2 regions of the Marinobacter sp. UBA5687 genome follow, and region 1 is predicted to be linked to the other one. Evidence: riboswitches for the same ligand, from Rfam matches in the RefSeq annotation. Region 1 holds a riboswitch; the other holds the start of a gene.
The links. Region 1 has a riboswitch for cobalamin ahead of B3Y70_RS12940 (ribonucleoside-diphosphate reductase subunit alpha). Riboswitches for the same ligand answer to the same signal wherever they lie in the genome.

Region 2: another riboswitch for cobalamin. It lies ahead of B3Y70_RS08300 (TonB-dependent receptor domain-containing protein); the one in region 1 lies ahead of B3Y70_RS12940 (ribonucleoside-diphosphate reductase subunit alpha).

The regions. Positions count from the first base shown of each region.
Region 1 is NZ_DIHV01000122.1:88,623-93,080, reverse strand. It holds gene B3Y70_RS12945 (ribonucleotide-diphosphate reductase subunit beta) at 1-13, opposite strand, end outside; gene B3Y70_RS12940 (ribonucleoside-diphosphate reductase subunit alpha) at 41-2,803, opposite strand; cobalamin riboswitch at 2,934-3,130, opposite strand; gene B3Y70_RS12935 (DUF3047 domain-containing protein) at 3,236-3,964, shown strand; gene B3Y70_RS12930 (zinc ribbon domain-containing protein) at 4,015-4,368, opposite strand; gene fmdA (formamidase) at 4,372-4,458, opposite strand, start outside.
Region 2 is NZ_DIHV01000081.1:28,362-32,819, forward strand. It holds gene cbiB (adenosylcobinamide-phosphate synthase CbiB) at 1-585, shown strand, start outside; gene cobD (threonine-phosphate decarboxylase CobD) at 582-1,646, shown strand; cobalamin riboswitch at 1,674-1,879, shown strand; gene B3Y70_RS08300 (TonB-dependent receptor domain-containing protein) at 2,035-3,843, shown strand; gene B3Y70_RS08305 (cobalamin-binding protein) at 3,870-4,458, shown strand, end outside.

The DNA.
Region 1 (4,458 bases):
CCCAGTCCAGCATGTGGGTGCCTCCCAAATAAGTAAATGGTTACTGACAAGCTTCGCAGTCGGGATTGTCGATGCTGCACACCTGCGGCTGTGGCGCCGACACCGGCGCGGTCTTCTCGGCGCCAGTGGCCCCCAGGGAGCGCAGGTAGTAGGTGGTTTTGAGGCCACGCTCCCAGGCCAGCTGATACAGGGCATCCAGCTTCTTGCCGCTGGGCTCGGCCATGTACAGGTTCAGACTCTGGGCCTGGTCCAGCCATTTCTGGCGCCGGGCCGCCGCTTCCACCAGCCAGCGCGGGTCAATCTCGAATGCTGTGGCGTAGCGGGCCTTGAGCTCCGCGGGGATGCGGTCGATCTGCTGCACACTGCCATCGAAGTATTTCAGGTCGTTCACCATCACGTTGTCCCACAGGCCTTCGGCCTTGAGATCACGCACCAGCGAGGGATTCACCACGGTGAACTCGCCGGACAGGTTCGATTTCACGAACAGGTTCTGGTACGCCGGTTCGATGGACTGGGACACGCCCACGATATTGGAAATGGTCGCGGTCGGGGCAATGGCCATCACGTTGCTGTTGCGCATGCCGTTTTTGGCAATCAGCTCCCGCACCGGGGTCCAGTCGAGGCGGCTGTGGGTATTGAGCGACAGGTCGCCGTCCCGGCGGTTGTCCTTCAGCAGGCCCACCGAATCCATCGGCAGGATGCCCTGGCTCCACAGCGAGCCGTCGTAGGTGTCGTAGGCGCCCCGCTCACCCGCCAGCGTGGCGGAGGCACGCAACGCGAAGTAGCTGAGTTGCTCCATGGCAACGTCGGCAAACTCCACCGCTTCCGGGCTGGAGTACGGCAGGCCCAGCTGGTACAGGGCGTCCTGGAAGCCCATCAGGCCCAGGCCCACCGGGCGATGCTTCAGGTTGGAATTGCGCGCCTGGGGCACGGCGTAGAAGTTAATGTCGATGACGTTATCGAGCATGCGCACGGCGGTGTTCACGGTGCGTTCCAGGCGCGTGACGTCCAGCTCGCCGTCCTTGATGTGGGCAGCCAGGTTCACCGAGCCCAGGTTGCACACCGCAATCTCATCGGCGCTGGTGTTCAGGGTGATTTCGGTACACAGGTTGGAGCTGTGCACCACGCCCTGATGCTGCTGCGGGGAGCGCAGGTTGCACGGGTCCTTGAAGGTGATCCAGGGGTGACCGGTCTCGAACAGCACGGTGAGCATCTTGCGCCACAGCTGTTTGGCCGGAATTTTCTTGAACAGCTTGATCTTGCCTTGCTCGGCCAGGGCTTCGTAGTGCTGGTAGCGCTCACGGAAGGCGTTGCCGTACAGGTCGTGCAGATCTGGCACATCGCTGGGGGAGAACAGGGTCCAGTCGCGGTCTTCGCGCATGCGTTCGATCAGCAGATCCGGCACCCAGTTGGCGGTGTTCATGTCGTGGGTACGGCGGCGCTCATCGCCGGTGTTCTTGCGCAGTTCCAGGAACTCTTCGATGTCCAGGTGCCAGCTTTCCAGATAAGCACAGACCGCGCCCTTGCGCTTGCCGCCCTGGTTCACCGCCACGGCGGTGTCGTTGACCACTTTCAGGAACGGCACCACGCCCTGGCTCTGGCCGTTGGTGCCCTTGATGTGGGAGCCCAGGGCCCGCACCGGGGTCCAGTCGTTGCCCAGACCACCGGCCCATTTGGACAGCAGGGCGTTATCGCGAATGGCCCCGTAAATGCCCTCCAGGTCGTCGCCCACCGTGGTCAGGTAGCAGGACGACAGCTGGGAATGCCGGGTGCCGCTGTTGAACAGGGTGGGCGTGCTGGCCATGTAATCGAAACTGGACAGCAGCTCATAGAATTCGATGGCGCGGGCGTTGGGGTCGTCCTCACGCAGTGCCAGGCCCATGGCCACCCGCATGAAGAACACCTGGGGCAGTTCCAGGCGGGCTTTGTTCCAGTGCAGGAAGTAACGGTCGTACAGGGTTTGCAGGCCCAGGAAGCCGAACTGGAGATCGCGTTCCGGTTTCAGGGCGTTGCCAAGGCGTTCCAGATCAAAGGCCGCCAGGGCTTCGTCCAGCAGTTCGTAGCGGATACCGGCGTGAACAAAGGCGCTCAGGGCCTGTGGATAAATCTCCGCCAGCGGAAGACTGCGGGGCAGGTCCAGGGCTTCCGCTGTTTCCAGCCGGAGCTGTTCCAGCAGCAGGCGGGCGGTTACGGCGCTGTAGTCGGGTTCCCGTTCAATGCGGCCCCGGGCGGTCATGATCAGGGCAGACAGGACTTCGGTCTCTTCGATGCCGTCGTAGAGGTTGCGCAGGGCATCTTCCACCAGCGAATCGCCGTTGATGCCGTCCAGGCCGGTAGCCGCCTGTTCCACCTGCTGCTTCATCAGGCCCAGGTCCAGCGGGGCGATGCTGCCATCGGCTTTTTTCACGGTCAGGTGCGGATGCGCTTCCACCGGCTCGTCCACGGCGCGCTGGCGGGCGTGTTCTTCACGGTACAGAACGTAGGCCCGGGCCACTTTCTGCTCTTCGGCCCGCATCAGGGCCAGTTCCACCTGGTCCTGGATGTCTTCGATGTGCACCTTGCCACCAGCTTTGAGGCGGCGGCTGATGGCCTGCACTACCTGTTCGGTAACCCGGTGCACGGCGTCGTTGATGCGGGCGGAACCGGCTGCCTGGTCCCCTTCCACCGCCAGGAAGGCTTTGGTCACCGCCACACTGATCTTGGCCGGGTTGAAACTCACCAGGGTGCCGTTTCGTTTGATAACTTGCAGGGATTGGGTATCGGTCGCGGGGGCCGGGGGTTCGGCAATGGCAGTGGCTGTCATGGTGCTCTCCTGAATTCGCGTTGGTTCCGTTTCACCCTCGCGAACGCAGTGGCACACCTTGCCCCGAATACGGGCAGGCCTGACCAATCTGCTCACCCTTGAATCGCGAAGGTGCAGTCCAGAAACCCATGGGGGCTTCTGATCCCTGGTAGGTCTTCGGACTCAGGGGCGTGAACCTTTCAGCTCTGCCTAACGTGGCGACTTCCCGGCTTGCGCCAGTGTCATCTTGCCACGCTCGTTCCCCAATACCGCTGCGCGTCAGTTCCGGATTCTCACCGGATTCCCGACTACCCTGTGATCAAGATGATCAGAGCTTGATCACAATATATGGTAGTTAACCAAGGACCCGGTCACTATATAGGGCCGAATACGCCAAGACAAGGCACTTTTTGCAACAGCGCCTGTCCATCTCCAGACCACCGGATTTGAGGAATGAATGTGAGAATTTCGCTGCTTTTGGCCAGTACCCTGACGCTCGGTCTCGCCGCCAGCCCGGTGTGGGCAGAAACAGACCGGCTAACCCGGTTCTCCACCATGACCTCACTGGAGGACGGCTGGGAGCCCCTGACCTTTCCGAACATCGAGACACATACCCGCTACACCCTGGACACGGACGACGGCCAGCAGGTGGTCCGTGCCGACGCAGACGACAGCGCCTCCGGGCTGATTGCCCGTGTTGAGCTGGTGCCCGGCGACTCGCTCACGTTGTCATGGCGCTGGAAGGTGTCGAACATCTACGAAGCCGGCAACGCCCGCGAAAAATCCGGTGATGACTACCCTGCCCGCATCTACGTCGCCTTTGAGTTTCAACCGGACAAAGCCGGTTTTTTTGAACGGGCCAGGCGCAAGACCGTGGAAGTGCTGTTCGGCGAGACCCTGCCCGGCAACGCCCTGAACTACATCTGGGCCAATCAGCTACCAGAACAGAGCATGGTCGCCAACGCCTACACCGACAAAACCATGATGATTGCCGTCAACTCCGGGCCGTCGCAGGTGGGCGAATGGGTGACCGTTACCCGGGATCTGGTGGCAGATTACCGGCAGGCCTTCGGCGAAGAACCGCCCGCCATTGTGGGCGTGGCCATCATGACCGACGCCGACAACACCGGCGAGCAGGCCACGGCCTGGTATGGCGACCTCACCCTCGAGCACAACCAGTGAGCAGCCATAAAAAAGGCCCCTCAAGGGGGCCAAACACGTGAAAGCAATGGTCAGTGGCTGATCATCCAGGGCCGCATGGACGGGAACATCTTCTTGCCGTCGGCGGTGTAGAACAGCATGTGTTTACCGTCCGACTTTTTCTTGCAGCCACAACTCTTGCGGTGCTCGGCGTCCCGGGCCCGCTGGTCGGCGGTGGAGATGATGGGCTCGTGGCTCGCCTTCTCATTCCGCGCCTCCGCGTTGCGGCGGGCCGGGTCCATGGCCAGGAGCTCCGGCGGCAGCACAATCACCCGGGGTGACAGCGCCTTGCAGGTGGGGCAATGGGCCGGGTTACCGGCTTCGGCCATGGCGCCCAGTTCCTGGAACAGCCCGTGTTCCCGGCATTTGTAGTCGTACAGTGGCATGGCTTACTCCTTGTCCGGTGAAAGGGGTACGTCGGTGCCCGGCGTGACCTTCCTGGTCGGTCCTTCCGCCGTGGGGTTGATGTCGAAGTC
Region 2 (4,458 bases), on a different contig from region 1:
GGCCGAATTGTCAGTCGGGATGCTGCAGCGTTGAGTGACGAAGGCGTTGCCGCCGCCGCCTCGGAATCCATGCTGGAAAACGGTGCCGATGCGGTGTTTTCAAGCGTGTTCTGGTATCTGGTCGCTGGCTTGCCCGGACTGGTTTTGCACCGGCTAGTGAACACGCTGGATGCCATGTGGGGCTACCGGACGCCACAATATCTGTATTTCGGGCGCTGCGCCGCCAGGCTCGATGATGCTATGAACTGGGTGCCTGCCCGGCTAACTGCCTTGACCTATGCGTTGCTGGGCAATACCCGGTTGGCACTGCAATGCTGGCGTGAGCAGTCAAAAGCGTGGGACAGCCCTAATGCTGGCCCGGTGATGGCTGCAGGCGCTGGCGCACTGGGGGTCACTCTGGGCGGCCCGGCGCCTTATGCCGTTGGCATCAAACAGCGACCGGTGCTGGGCAGCGGGCAAGGCGCCACGGCGCAAACCGTGGAGGGCGCGATTTCCCTGGTTCAGCGTGGCGTGATGTTGTGGCTGTTGGTGTTGTTGGCCTTGGCCGCAAGTCTGAATGCGTTCTGGTCAGGAGGTATCGGGTGACAGCGTTCGATGGTGCTGATTTGCCGGAGCATGGAGGTCGCCTGAGGGCAGCGGCTCAGCACTGGGGCATTCCTCCGGAACAATGGCTGGATCTCTCCACCGGTATTAATCCTGTGCCCTGGCCGGTTCCGGCAATTCCGGCGGAGGTATGGCAACGGCTGCCGGAGCCGGAGGATGGGCTGGAAGAGATTATCCGTATCTGGGCCGGGGCACCGGAGCGTGCCTGCTGCCTGCCTGTGGCAGGCTCCCAGGCGGCGATCATGGCACTGCCAGCGGTTCGTGCCCGTAAGCATGGTTTCGGTCGGGTGGCCGTGCCCATGCCCGGTTATCGTGAGCATGGTCATGCCTGGCGGCGAGCGGGTTTCGACGTGGTGGCGATTCCTGAACAGGCGACAATGCAAGCGGAGCTGGCATGGTTGGATTCTGTGGATGTAGTAGTCTGGATACAGCCGAATAATCCGACCGGGAAGCTGATGGATCCTGCCCGTTTACGGTTTTGGCACGAGCGGCTGCGCGAGCGTGATGGCTGGCTGGTGCTGGATCAGGCGTTTATTGAGGGCGAGCCGGGCTTCGGCCTGGACCCGTGGACGGGCGCTCCGGGGCTGATCGTGTTGCGCTCACTGGGCAAGTTTTTCGGGCTGGCCGGTCTCCGTGCCGGTGCGGTCCTGGCCGACCCTGGTCTGGCGCGCGAGATGTCGAACGAACTTGGTCCCTGGACGGTCAGCGGTCCGGCCCGGTACCTGATGGCCCGGGCACTGCAAGACCGGGCCTGGCAGGTGGAGGCTCGTGCCAGCCTGCGAACGGCCAGACTGCGCATGGACGGCCTGCTCAGACAATATGGGATGTCGTCCCCCACCGGCACCCTGCTCTTCAGAACGGTTCAACATCCCCGCGCAGCGGACATTGCTGATCAGATGGCTTGCCGCGGCATTCTGGTCAGGCGTTTTGACGCACCCGTAGCCCTGCGCTTCGGTTTGCCGCCGGATGAAACCGGTTGGCAACGGCTGGAGGGTGCGTTGTCTGAATTAACATATCTCATTGACCACCCCCACCCTGGTTGATAGTCTTGCCCGCGATTTCAGGTGCTGTATGCATTTTGTCCAGGCTGGCGATAGTCCGGAGGAGTGCTCGCAGTGAAACGGGAAGCCGGTGACATTCCGGCGCTGCCCCCGCAACGGTAATCAGGTGAAAGGCAATCCAGTACGCCACTGTGCCAACGGCATGGGAAGGTGGTTGCCCCGGAGCATCGGCTCCGCCTGTAAGCCCGGAGACCGGCCTGAAAGGCGGAACCGTGAGTTCCGGACACCAGACGTTGCGGAGGGCGACGGCGGTGGGTGAACCTGGCTCGCAAGTACTGACACGCCCTCCACCCCCGTCTGAGCAGTCTGTCTTCCTCCGCAGTTAATTGATCGACCGTACGGGTGCGTGCGGTGAACCGTGAGTGAAGCTATGAGTACTGCCAAAGCCCTTCCCGTCCTGATGTTGTTACCACTGGCGTTTCCAGCCGTTGCCGCCGATGAAGCGTCGGATGAACGCAAGCTGGAACCGATTGTCGTTACCGCCACCCTTGGGCCTCTGACTGCGGGTGAAAGCCTGTCATCGGTCACGGTTATTGACGAAGAAACCATCCGCGAGCAAAGCCCCTCAGAGTTCACCCAGCTCCTGCGAGGACAACCCGGAATCAACGTGACCGGCAACGGTTCCTTTGGAAAAACCACCAGTGTCTACACCCGCGGTACGGCCAACGACTCCACGCTGCTGCTGGTTGATGGTGTGCGCCTGCGTTCGGCCACATCCGGTGGTCCTTCCTGGCAGTACTTTCCCGTTGAACTGATCGAGCGCGTGGAAATTGTCCGTGGCGCCCGGAGCTCACTGTACGGTTCCGATGCTGTCGGTGGTGTGGTGCAGGCCTTTACGTTGGACCCGGAAGACACGCCGGCAGGTTGGGTAGAAGCCGGTGCAGGCAATTTCAACACGCAGAAGGGTAGTGCCGGTGTTGCTGCCCGCGCTGGAAATACCCGTTTCAGCCTGAGTGGTTTGCATAAAGAAACCGACGGTACAGCAGTGATCACCGATGGTGACGACCGGGGCTTCCGTAACACCGCCGGTATCGGACGTGTCGTCCATGAGCTGGACTCCGGCGGAGAAGCCAGCCTGGTGATGGTGCAAAGCGAGGGCAATACCGAATACGAAGGCGGCGAAATTGATTTCATGATTCGCACCATCGGCTTCGGGCTGGAAACCCCGGTGAGTGACTACTGGCGGCATTCACTTCAGTTCTCTGAATCCCGGGACGAAACCGACAACATTACGCCCACGTTCAACAGCACCTTCAATACCCGTTCACGGGCAGCGCGTTGGGACAACACCTTTACCTGGAATGTCCATGAGCTGGTGGTAGGGGCAGAGTTAATGACTGACGAAGTCAGCGGTACCACCGATTACGCCGAGACCAGCCGCACCAACACCGCCCTGTACAGCCAGTTGCGCCTGAACTTCGGCCCAACCGACCTTCAACTGAGTGTGCGCGGTGACGACAACGAAGCCTACGGCAAAAATGAAACCGGTGGCATTGCCCTTGGCCATGCTCTGGATCGATCCCACCGAGTACGGATCAGTTATGGTACGTCTTTCCGGGCGCCCACCTTCAACGATCTGTATTTTCCCGGCGCCAACCCGGACCTGGAGGCAGAAGAGTCCGGCACGGTGGAGTTGGGTGCCAGTGGCCACTATCAGACCTGGTTCTGGGATGCAGCGCTGTTCCAACTGGATGTGGACAACCTGATTGCCTGGAGCCCGACCCCCAGTGGCTTGTGGACGCCAATGAACGTCAATGAAGCCCGAATCCGTGGTGCCGAGTTCAGCGCTGGTTTTGAGCGGGATGGTTGGCGCGGTGATGCGGCTCTGACGCTGTTGGATCCGGAAGACCGGGAAACCGGAAACCGACTCCAGCGCCGGAGTGGCAAAACCTTGCGTCTTGACCTGAGTAAGCGCGTTGGTACCTGGGACTTCGGTGGCACAGTGGTGGCCGAAGGTTATCGTTACGATGACCGTGCCAACGACGACAGACTGCCCGGTTTTGCTACTCTGGACTTGCGGGCGGGCTGGCGCTTTGCCCCTGACTGGTCAACCCGGCTGACGCTGGCTAACGTGCTGGACAAGGAATACAGCACCGCTCGTTATGATCGGCAGAATGACCTGGACTACATTGCAGCCGGCCGCACTGCCATGCTGACCGTGCGTTACGATATCCGATAATAACCGTTAAACCGGGGGAGGCCTCTGTGGCAGATCTGAAGGCAATGGCTTTGATTCTGGGCGGGATGCTGCTGGCATTCCCCGCCCTGGCATCGCCGGTCTGTGCCACGGATGATCTGGGTAAAGAGATTTGCCTTGAGCAACCGGCACAACGGATTGCCGCGCTTTCCCCCGGGGCTACCGAGCTGGCCTGGGCTGCAGGAGCCGGCGATCAGGTGGTCGCAGTGGTCGCCTACAGTGACTACCCCCCGGCCGCCAAAGAAGTCACTTCGGTTGGCAGCCACACCCGCATGGACATGGAGCGCCTGTTGGAACTGCAGCCGGATCTGGTGATTGGCTGGGTAACCGGTAACCCGACCGAGCAGTTGGCGACACTCAGAGAAATGGGTGTGCCTGTGTTCTCCATCGAGCCCCGCAGTTTTGAGGCTGTGTCTCACACCATTGAACGTCTCTCTATCTTGGCCGGTACCGACGCCGCGGGTTTTGCCGAAGCTGAGCGATTTCGCAAAGGCATTACAGACCTGCGAGCCAGGTTTACCGATGCCGACCCGGTACCGGTGTTCTATCAGGTGTGGGATGAGCCTTTGATGACGATTAACGGTGACCATCTGATTG